Regions from separate parts of the Pseudomonas sp. GW821-FHT09D08 genome, predicted to be linked through region 2. Evidence: riboswitches for the same ligand, from Rfam matches in the RefSeq annotation. Region 2 holds a riboswitch; each other region holds the start of a gene.
What was found. A riboswitch is a leader RNA that binds a small molecule or an ion and turns the genes downstream of it on or off. The one in region 2 is predicted to bind cobalamin.

Region 1 (3,268 bases), on a different contig from region 2:
GGGTTAACCCGTGTCATCAATTGTCATCAATCTATGTTGCAGTCGTGTTTATCCAAGGAGGACTTACCCATGCCAGCCCGCAAAGCCAAAATCGATCTTGCGCACCGCCCACGACTCGCCGATCTGCGCCCGTTGATCGCGACCAATCCCACCCTGATGGAAGCCCGGGCGACGACGCCCCGTGTCACCGCGGCCAAGGACCTACAGGACCGACGCGGCTACGCCGAGGATTTTCTCAGCAGCTTCGCAGTGCCCTGGCCCACCGCCGCTGAGGCATTGGCGGACGACGTCCAACCGCTGCGCCTGGACTACACGCATTTCTCGGTGACGATGTCCCGTTCCCGACGACTGGCGCTCTACGTGGGCGTCAATATCGATGGCGGGCAGCATGTGGAGATAGTCCGCAGCAACGACACCTGGGCCTACGATGGGCGCCTGCCGATCAGCGCCCAGGTGGGCGAAGAGCTCTATGCCAGCAATGGCCTGGATCGCGGCCACCTGGTACGGCGCCAGGATCCCAACTGGGGCGACGCGGCAAACACCGCCAACCTCGACACCTTCCACTTCACCAACTGCTCGCCGCAGATGAGCGGGTTCAACCAGAAGACCTGGCTGGAACTGGAGGACTACATCCTCAATAACACGCAGCGTTGGAAAGCCCGGGCAACGGTGTTCAGCGGCCCGGTGTTCGCCGACGACGACCGCCTTTACCGTGGCATCAGAATCCCCAAGGCGTTCTGGAAAGTGGTGGCCTACCTCAGCGATGACGGCAAGCCCTCCGCCAGCGCCTATATGATCGACCAAAGCCGCGAGCTGGGTCAGCTCGACCTGATGTTCGGCCAGGTCAGGACCTACCAGCGCAGCGTGATCCAGATCGAACAATTGACCGGCATCCGCTTCGCCAACCTGGCGGACTACGACGGCTTCAGCAACGAAGAGCGCGCCACGGGCACGCGAATTGAAGCGCTGATCCGCGGCCCCGAGGATATTCGTCTCTGACCGGGCCCCCTTCGGGCTGTATCGCCTGGCCCTAATCAACTACCATACCGCGCCGGTTCCCGAACGGGACTAATAGGGAATCCGAAGCGCGGTACACCGCGTCAATCGGAACTGCCCCCGCAACTGTAGGTGCCGAGCCTGCTCCCCACTGCCACTGGACCGCGTCCGGGAAGGCCGGAGCGTGGCGACGACGCATCAGTCAGGAGACCTGCCGGCCCAGTAATCACTAACCGGCGGGGTGTCCGGGAAGGGCATCCTTGCCTGCCCGTTCGGCAGCGGTCGAGGGCGTATTTCCGAACCGTACCTGCCCTGTTTCCACGTACGGTCCACACGGAGATCGCCTCATGCTGCCACGCGTTACCGCCCTGATCAGCGGCCTGGGTTTCTGCGCCCTGGCCCACGCCGCGCCAACTCAGTACCCGCTTACCCTGGAAAACTGCGGCAGCACCCTCACCTTCCCGCAGGCGCCCGCGCGCAGCGTGACCATCGGCCAGGCCGCCACCGAAATGCTCTATGCCCTCGGCGTGGCTGACCGCGTGGTGGGCACCTCGCTGTGGTTCAACAGCGTGTTGCCGCAGTTCAAGGCGCAGAACGACGGCATCGAGCGCCTGGCCAACAACGAGCCCAGCTTTGAAGCGGTGATCGCCAAGCGCCCGCAACTGGTGGCCGCCGAGCTGGAATGGGTGGTAGGCCCGCAAGGCGTGGTCGGCACCCGCGAGCAGTTTCACGACCTGAAGATCCCCACCTACCTGCTGCCCTCCGACTGCGAAGGCAAGGACAACCTGGTGGGCGCCGACGGCACGCGGCTGGAGCCGTTCCGTATCGAGACGATCTACAAGAGCATCCGCCAGCTGGCGCAGATTTTCGATGTACAGGATCGCGGCCAACAGTTGAACGATGAGCTCCAGGCGCGCCTGGCCCAATCCGTGGCCACCGTGCAGAGCAAAGGCCTCAAGCAGGCCAGCGCGCTGGTGTGGTTCTCCAGCGCCGAACTGGCCAGCGACCCCTACGTGGCCGGCCACAAGGGCATTCCGGAGTTCATGCTCGAAACCCTCGGTTTGCACAACGTGGTGCAATCCGATGAAGAATGGCCCGCCGTCGGCTGGGAAACCCTCGCCAAGGCCAACCCGACCTTCCTGGTGATCGCCCGCATGGACCGCCGCCGCTACCCCGCCGACGACCATGAAAAGAAACTCGCCTTCCTGCGCAGCGACCCGGTCACGCGCAACATGGACGCGGTGAAAAACAACCGCATCATCATCCTCGACGCCCTGGCGCTGCAGGCCAGCATCCGCATGTTCGACGGCCTTGAACACCTGGCCACGGCCATCGACGGCTACGACCTGCCGCAATGATCCGGACCTTACTCGCCCTGGCGCTATTGCTGATCGCCGTGCTCGCCGGCGTGGCCATCGGCGAAACCGCCATCTCGCCCCAGGTGGTGCTGCAGGTGCTCGCCAACAAACTGTGGGCGGCCGGTTACGTGCTGGACCCCATCGATGAAGGCGTGGTGTGGAACTACCGCCTCACCCGTGCCCTGGTGGCCGCCGCCTGCGGTGCGGGGCTGGCCACCTGCGGGGTGATTTTGCAGTCGTTGCTGCGCAACCCGTTGGCCGATCCGTACCTGCTGGGCATCAGCGCCGGGGCTTCGACCGGCGCGGTGCTGGTGGCGTTGATGGGCGTGGGCGGCGGGCTGATTTCATTGTCGGCCGGCGCCTTTGTCGGCGCGATGGCGGCGTTTGCCCTGGTGATCCTGCTGGCGCGGGCCAGCGGTTCGTCCAGCGGCACCGGGCAGATCATCCTCGCGGGCATCGCCGGGTCGCAGCTGTTCAATGCACTTACCGCGTTCCTGATCACCAAGTCCGCCAGTTCCGAACAGGCGCGCGGCATCATGTTCTGGCTGCTGGGCAACCTCAGCGGCGTGCGCTGGCCGTCGGTGTGGCTGGCGGTGCCGGTGGCGGTCACCGGCCTGGCGGTGTGCCTGTGGCATCGTCGCGCGTTGGATGCGTTCACCTTCGGCACGGATTCGGCCGCGTCCCTGGGCATCCCGGTGCGCCGTGTGCAGGTTGTGCTGGTGGGGTGCGCGGCGCTGGTGACGGCGGTGATGGTGTCGATTGTCGGCTCCATCGGCTTTGTCGGCCTGGTGATCCCCCACGCGGTGCGCCTGCTGCTCGGCACCGGGCATTCGCGCCTGCTGCCCGCCAGTGCGCTGGGCGGCGCGTTATTTTTGATTGCGGCCGATGTGTTGTCGCGCACCTTGATCAAAGGC
Region 2 (3,268 bases):
GCAGGCTGGGGTAATCCTCGGGCAACTGCTGGGCCGCTTCGGCCAGCAGCGCCAGGCTGGAATCGCCGCTGCACAGGATCACCAGTTCGGCGGGCGTTTGGCCAAGGTCGGCAATATTGTCGTCCGCGACGAAACCACCGGGCTGAGTCCTGAGCAGGTGCATGGGTTAAACGCTGAGGGCGGCGCGCAGTTGCGCTTCGAGGCCCGCCGCGTCCAGCTCCTGGCCGATCAGCACCAGCCGCGTGATGCGCGCTTCGTCGGCGCCCCAGGCACGGTCGAAGTGCTTGTCGAAACGCGTACCCACACCCTGGATCAGCAGGCGCATCGGCTTGTTCGGGATGGCGGCGAAGCCCTTGACCCGCAGGATGCCGTGCTGAACCACCAATTGGTTCAGGGCGTCGAGCAGCAGCGCTTCGTCGGCTTGGGGCAGGTCGATGGAGATGGAATCGAAGGCGTCGTGATCGTGATCTTCCTCACCTTCGTGGTGATGATCGTGGTGGCTATGGCGAGCGTCGATATGTTCTTCGGACCCCGCGCCCAGGCCGATCAATACGTCCAACGGCAGGCGACCGCTGCTGGCTTCGATGATCTTCACCGCCGGCGGCAGTTCTTCGGCGACTTCCAGGCGCACACGGGCCAGGTCTTCGGCGCTGATCAGGTCGGATTTATTGAGGATCACCAGGTCGGCGCTGGCCAACTGGTCGGCAAACAGCTCGTGCAGCGGCGATTCATGGTCCAGGTTCGGGTCGAGCTTGCGCTGGGCGTCGACCTGATCCGGGAACGCGGCAAAGGTGCCGGCGGCCACGGCCGGGCTGTCGACCACGGTGATGACCGCATCAACCGTGCAGGCGCTGCGGATTTCCGGCCACTGGAAGGCCTGTACCAAGGGTTTTGGCAGGGCCAGGCCCGAGGTTTCGATGAGGATATGGTCGAGGTCGCCGCGACGGGCAACCAGTTCGCGCATCACCGGGAAGAACTCTTCCTGCACGGTGCAGCACAGGCAGCCGTTGGCCAGCTCGTACACGCGGCCGTTGGCCTCTTCTTCGGTGCAACCGATGGAGCACTGCTTGAGGATCTCACCGTCGATGCCCAGTTCGCCGAATTCGTTGACGATCACCGCAATGCGACGGCCCTGGGCGTTGTCGAGCATATGGCGCAGCAAGGTGGTCTTGCCCGAGCCAAGGAAGCCGGTAACGATGGTGACGGGGAGTTTGGCCAGTGTTTTCATCGGATGCCCTTTGGGGCGGGCATACGGGACGATGGGCCCTGCGGCGCGCAGAAGCGGATTTCGTCACCGGATCACCCCGCCCGGTTGAATTGGAAAATCGGTGGCGAGGCAGGTCTCCTGGCTTGGGGCTTGCGGGTCTTGCGACCGGCGCCGACTGCGCCTTCCCGCCGCAGTGGCAGTGGCGTGGCAGTCAGATAAACCCTTCACAGTTGCGGGGGCAGCCGCGGCTTGGACCGCGTTCCCTTCTTAGCTTCGGCCTGGGCCGAAGAACCTCGAGGGTGCAAGGCTACAGGGGCTCGCCGCATTTGACTACCGTCCCCGGCCCATGCTCTCCTACACATCTTGTTTCGGGTGCCCTTCACAGGGTGAAACGGGAAACCGGTGAGTCATGGCGTCATGACGAGTCCGGTGCTGCCCCCGCAACGGTAAGCGAGTGAAGCGTCAGATCCACTGTGCCTGTACGGCATGGGAAGGCGACGTTTTATAGACCCAGTGTCCCTCGCAAGCCCGGAGACCGGCCCGAATAACATCGAATAACAAACCCGCGGTGGGCGGGCGCTGTTAAAACCCTGCGTGCCTGGCTCGCGGGGTTTGCATGCGCTCGTGTCACCCTGACACCTGAAAGGGACGCGCCATGTCGATCATCAGCAGCACCTCGCACACCGCCAGCAGCTCCGCCACCCTCAGCCAACGCCTGACCGCCGCCATCGGCGCGTCGATCCTTGGCGCGTGCCTGGTGTATTTCGCCGGTTTCTCCCATATCGAGGCGGTGCACAACGCTGCCCACGATACCCGCCACAGCGCCGCGTTCCCGTGCCACTGAGGCCTGCCGACATGATCAAGCGTATTGCGCAAACCGCAGGGTTCACCGGCTTGCTGGCCGCCCTGCTGCTGACCCTGCTGCAAAGCTTCTGGGTCGCTCCGCTGATTCTGCAGGCGGAAACCTTTGAAAAAGCCCCGGCCGCGACCGAAGTCGTGCATGAGCACGCCGCTGGCGCCGCTGCACACTCCCACGACGCCGAAGCCTGGGAGCCGGAAGACGGCTGGCAGCGCGTGCTGTCGACCACCGGCGGCAACCTGGTGGTGGCCGTCGGCTTCGCCCTGATGCTGGCCGGCCTCTACACCCTGCGCGCACCGACCCGCACGGCCCAAGGCTTGCTGTGGGGCCTGGCCGGTTACGCGACTTTTGTGCTGGCGCCCACCCTGGGCCTGCCGCCGGAGCTGCCGGGCACTGCCGCCGCCGACCTGGCGCAACGGCAAATCTGGTGGATCGGCACTGCTGCTTCCACGGCGGCCGGGATTGCGCTGATCGTGTTTGGTCGCAACTGGCTGCTGAAAGTCTTGGGCGCGGCGATCCTGGTGGTGCCGCATGTGATCGGTGCACCGCAGCCGGAAACCCATTCGATGCTGGCGCCGGAAGCCCTCGAAGCGCAGTTCAAGATCGCTTCGCAGTTGACCAACGTGGCGTTCTGGCTGGCCCTGGGCCTGATCAGTGCCTGGTTGTTCCGCCGTAACCGCGACGATCAATACTCGGCATGACCCTGGTGGTCGGCCTGGGTTGCCAGCGGGGTTGTGATGTAGACACCCTGCTGGGCCTGTTCGACAGCGCCCTGGCCGAGGGCGGGGTCGAGCGCCAGCGTGTCACCGCACTGGCCAGCATCGACCGTAAACAGAACGAGCCAGGGTTACTCGCCCTGGCCCGACTGCTCGACCTGCCCTTGCAGTGCTTCAGCGCCGGGCAACTGGCCGTTTACGAAGCCCGGCTGAGCCACAAATCGGCGGTCGCGTTTGCCCATACCGGCTGTTACGGCGTCGCCGAAAGTGCCGCCCTAGCCCTGGCCGAACAGCTCTGCGGCGGCCCTGCCCGCTTGATGATCACCCGCCAGAAAACCGCCCAGGCCACCTTTGCATTGGCCTGCGCCGGCTAAAATCCCGATAATCGCCATTCCCGATCATGAGCAATCTTCATGCTCGCCCGTTTTTCCACAGGAATTCTCCATGACCATCTACTTCATCGGCGCCGGCCCCGGCGATCCGGAA
Region 3 (3,268 bases), on a different contig from region 2:
TGAACCAAATGTGGGAGGGGGCTTGCCCCCGATAGCGAAGCATCAGTCACAGTATCTGTGCCTGACCCACTGCTATCGGGAGCAAGCCCCCTCCCACATTGGTTTTGTGATGCTTCTGGGGGCGTTTATTTAGCGGCCGACACCCGCCACACCTTATTCCCCACATCATCCGCCACCAGCAAATCCCCTTGCTGATCGATCACCACGCCCACCGGCCGGCCCATGGCGTTCTCATCTTTATCGAGAAACCCGGTCAGCACGTCCACCGGCTGCCCTTTAGGCTGGCCTGCCTCGAACGGTACGAAGATCACCTTGTAGCCACTGTGGGGCTTGCGATTCCACGAGCCATGCTGGCCGATGAACGCGCCGTTGCTGAACGGCGCCGGCAGTTTGCTGCCCTCGGCGAACGTCAGGCCCAAAGACGCGGTGTGCGGCCCTACCGCATAGTCCGGCACGATTGCCTTGGCCACCAGGTCCAGGTTCTGCGGCGTGACGCGTACATCCACATGCTGGCCGTAATAGCTGAAGGGCCAGCCATAGAACCCGCCATCCTTGACCGAGGTGATGTAGTCCGGCACCAGGTCGCTGCCGATCTCGTCGCGCTCGTTTACCGCCGTCCATAGCTTGCCGCTCTGGGGTTCCCAGGCCATGCCGTTAGGGTTGCGCAGGCCGGAAGCGAAAATGCGCTGCTGGCCGCTGGCGCGATCCACTTCCCAGATAGCCGCCCGGCCCTGTTCCGCCTCAAGACCGTTCTCACCGACGTTGCTGTTGGAGCCGACGCTCACGTACAGCTTGCTGCCGTCCTTGCTGGCGATCACGTTCTTGGTCCAGTGATGATTCAGGGGGCCGCCCGGCAGGTCGACCACCTTGGTGCCAACTGCCTTGATCGCGGTTTCGCCCGCTTGATAGGGGAAGCGCAGCAGCTTGTCCGAATCGGCGACGTACAGGTCATTGCCGACCAGTGTCATACCGAAGGGCGAGTTGAGGTTTTCCAGGAACACCGTACGGGTCTCGGCAACACCATCGTGATCGGCGTCGCGCAGCAGGGTAATGCGATTGGGGCTCGGTACACCGGCACCGGCGCGGCCCATGACCTTCTCCATGACCCAGCCGCGAATGCCCTTGGAATCATCCGGCTTGGGCGGCGCATTGGTTTCTGCCACCAGCACATCGCCATTGGGCAATACATACAGCCAGCGCGGGTGATCCAGGCCTTCGGCGAACGCCGCCACTTGGGTGCCGGCCGCTGCCGTTGGCTTCACGCCCTCCGGCCAGCCGATAGCCGGGGCAATGTTCACCGTGGGAATCAGGGTTTTGTTCGGCTCCGGTAGCTGCGGCGACGGCCCGGTGCCGTCGGACACCTGCAGGGTGGAGCTTTCACCGCAGGCGGCGAGGGTGCCGGCGAGCATGATGAGCAGGGCGAGTCTGGTTTTATGCATGGTGTTCTCCTTGATACCTGTAAGGGTAGAGGAGGGCGCTGGTGCGATGGTTCAAGTGCAAGGCCAGCTTTAATTGACGCTCCACCCCCAACCCACTAACCTTCGCGGCTTGTTCCAGGTGCTCTGTGACCCATGGGTCGACCGAGTGAAACAGGGAAGCCGGTGAGCGAGCGCACTTGTACACAGTGCTGCCGCGATTCCGGCGCTGCCCCCGCAACGGTAAATGAGTCAAGACGGTGCCTTTTGCCACTGTATCGCCCGCGATATGGGAAGGCGCGCCGTCGGCGTGTTCGCTCTGTCGATGAGCCAGCGCACCACTCATGAGCCCGGAGACCGGCCTGGATCATCCAACAGCATCACGGTGGGCGATGCTTGGCTGTCTGTTTTTTCCTGCCTGCCGTTTTTGTCCAGCCCCAATGGAGAGCTGCCATGACCGATACCCCCGACCGCGACGAACGCCACCTGGCGCGCATGCTGCGCAAAAAAGCCGTGATCGACGAGCGCATCGCCAATTCCCCCAATGAGTGTGGCTTGCTGCTGGTGCTGACCGGCAACGGCAAAGGCAAGAGCAGCTCGGCATTCGGTATGCTCGCGCGCGCCATGGGCCACGGCATGCAGTGCGGTGTGGTGCAGTTCATCAAGGGGCGCAACAGCACCGGTGAGGAGTTGTTCTTCCGCCGCTTCCCCGAGCAAGTGCGTTTCCACGTGATGGGCGAAGGCTTCACCTGGGAGACCCAGGACCGCCAGCGCGATATCGCTGCCGCCGAAGCCGCCTGGGCCGTGTCCCGTGAACTGCTGCAAGACCCCACCATCGGCCTGGTGGTGCTGGATGAGCTGAACATCGCCCTCAAGCATGGTTACCTCGACTTGGACCAGGTCCTCAGCGACCTGCAAGCGCGTCCGCCGATGCAGCACGTGGTCGTCACCGGCCGTGGCGCCAAGCCTGAATTGATCGAAATGGGCGACACCGTCACTGAAATGGGCATGCTCAAGCACGCGTTCCAGGCCGGTATCAAGGCACAGAAGGGCGTCGAACTTTGAATCAGCCCCGTCACTGCCCGGCCGTCCTGATCGCCGCACCGGCGTCCGGCCAGGGCAAAACCACCGTCACCGCCGCGCTGGCCCGTTTGCACCGCAACCTGGGGCGCAGGGTACGCGTGTTCAAATGCGGCCCGGATTTCCTGGACCCGATGATCCACGAGCGCGCCAGCGGTGCGCCGGTGTATCAATTGGACATGTGGATGGTGGGCGAGCAGGAAAGTCGTCGGCTGCTGTGGGAAGCGGCGGGTGAGGCCGACCTCATCCTGATCGAAGGCGTGATGGGCCTGTTCGATGGCACACCGTCCAGCGCCGACTTGGCGCGGCATTTCGGCGTGCCGGTGCTCGGTGTGATCGACGGCACCGCCATGGCCCAGACCTTTGGCGCCCTGGCCCTGGGCCTGGCGCGTTATCAGCCGGACCTGCCGTTTGCCGGGGTACTGGCCAACCGCGTCGGCACCCTGCGCCATGCGCAGTTGCTGGAAGGCAGCCTCACCGAAGGCTTGCGTTGGTATGGCGCCCTGTCCCGCGAAACCGGGATCGAACTGCCCAGCCGCCATTTGGGCCTGGTGCAGGCCAGCGAGCTGAATGACCTCGACGTGCGCCTGGACGCCGCCGCCCAGGCCCTGGGCAGCAGCTGCGAAGTCGCATTGCCGCCGCCGGTGACCTTCGCCGCGCCGGAAGTGATCGAGGCCGAGCCGTTGCTGGCCGGTGTGCGCATTGCGGTGGCCCGTGACGAAGCCTTCGCCTTCACCTATGGCGCCAGCCTCGACCTGCTGCGGGCGATGGGG

Region 1: another riboswitch for cobalamin. It lies ahead of AC07OP_RS30060 (ABC transporter substrate-binding protein); the one in region 2 lies ahead of cobW (cobalamin biosynthesis protein CobW).
Region 3: another riboswitch for cobalamin. It lies ahead of cobO (cob(I)yrinic acid a,c-diamide adenosyltransferase); the one in region 2 lies ahead of cobW (cobalamin biosynthesis protein CobW).

What each region holds. Positions count from the first base shown of each region.
Region 1 is NZ_JBWKOX010000032.1:11,729-14,996, forward strand. Features, by position in the region: gene AC07OP_RS30055 (DNA/RNA non-specific endonuclease) at 70-999, shown strand; cobalamin riboswitch at 1,036-1,229, shown strand; gene AC07OP_RS30060 (ABC transporter substrate-binding protein) at 1,344-2,354, shown strand; gene AC07OP_RS30065 (FecCD family ABC transporter permease) at 2,351-3,268, shown strand, end outside.
Region 2 is NZ_JBWKOX010000001.1:536,311-539,578, forward strand. Features, by position in the region: gene cobN (cobaltochelatase subunit CobN) at 1-163, opposite strand, end outside; gene cobW (cobalamin biosynthesis protein CobW) at 167-1,228, opposite strand; cobalamin riboswitch at 1,319-1,518, opposite strand; cobalamin riboswitch at 1,561-1,765, shown strand; gene AC07OP_RS02205 (CbtB domain-containing protein) at 1,863-2,051, shown strand; gene AC07OP_RS02210 (CbtA family protein) at 2,063-2,767, shown strand; gene AC07OP_RS02215 (cobalamin biosynthesis protein) at 2,764-3,156, shown strand; gene cobM (precorrin-4 C(11)-methyltransferase) at 3,227-3,268, shown strand, end outside.
Region 3 is NZ_JBWKOX010000007.1:242,262-245,529, reverse strand. Features, by position in the region: gene AC07OP_RS15435 (C40 family peptidase) at 1-3, shown strand, start outside; gene AC07OP_RS15430 (PQQ-dependent sugar dehydrogenase) at 126-1,439, opposite strand; cobalamin riboswitch at 1,539-1,795, shown strand; gene cobO (cob(I)yrinic acid a,c-diamide adenosyltransferase) at 1,869-2,480, shown strand; gene AC07OP_RS15420 (cobyrinic acid a,c-diamide synthase CobB) at 2,477-3,268, shown strand, end outside.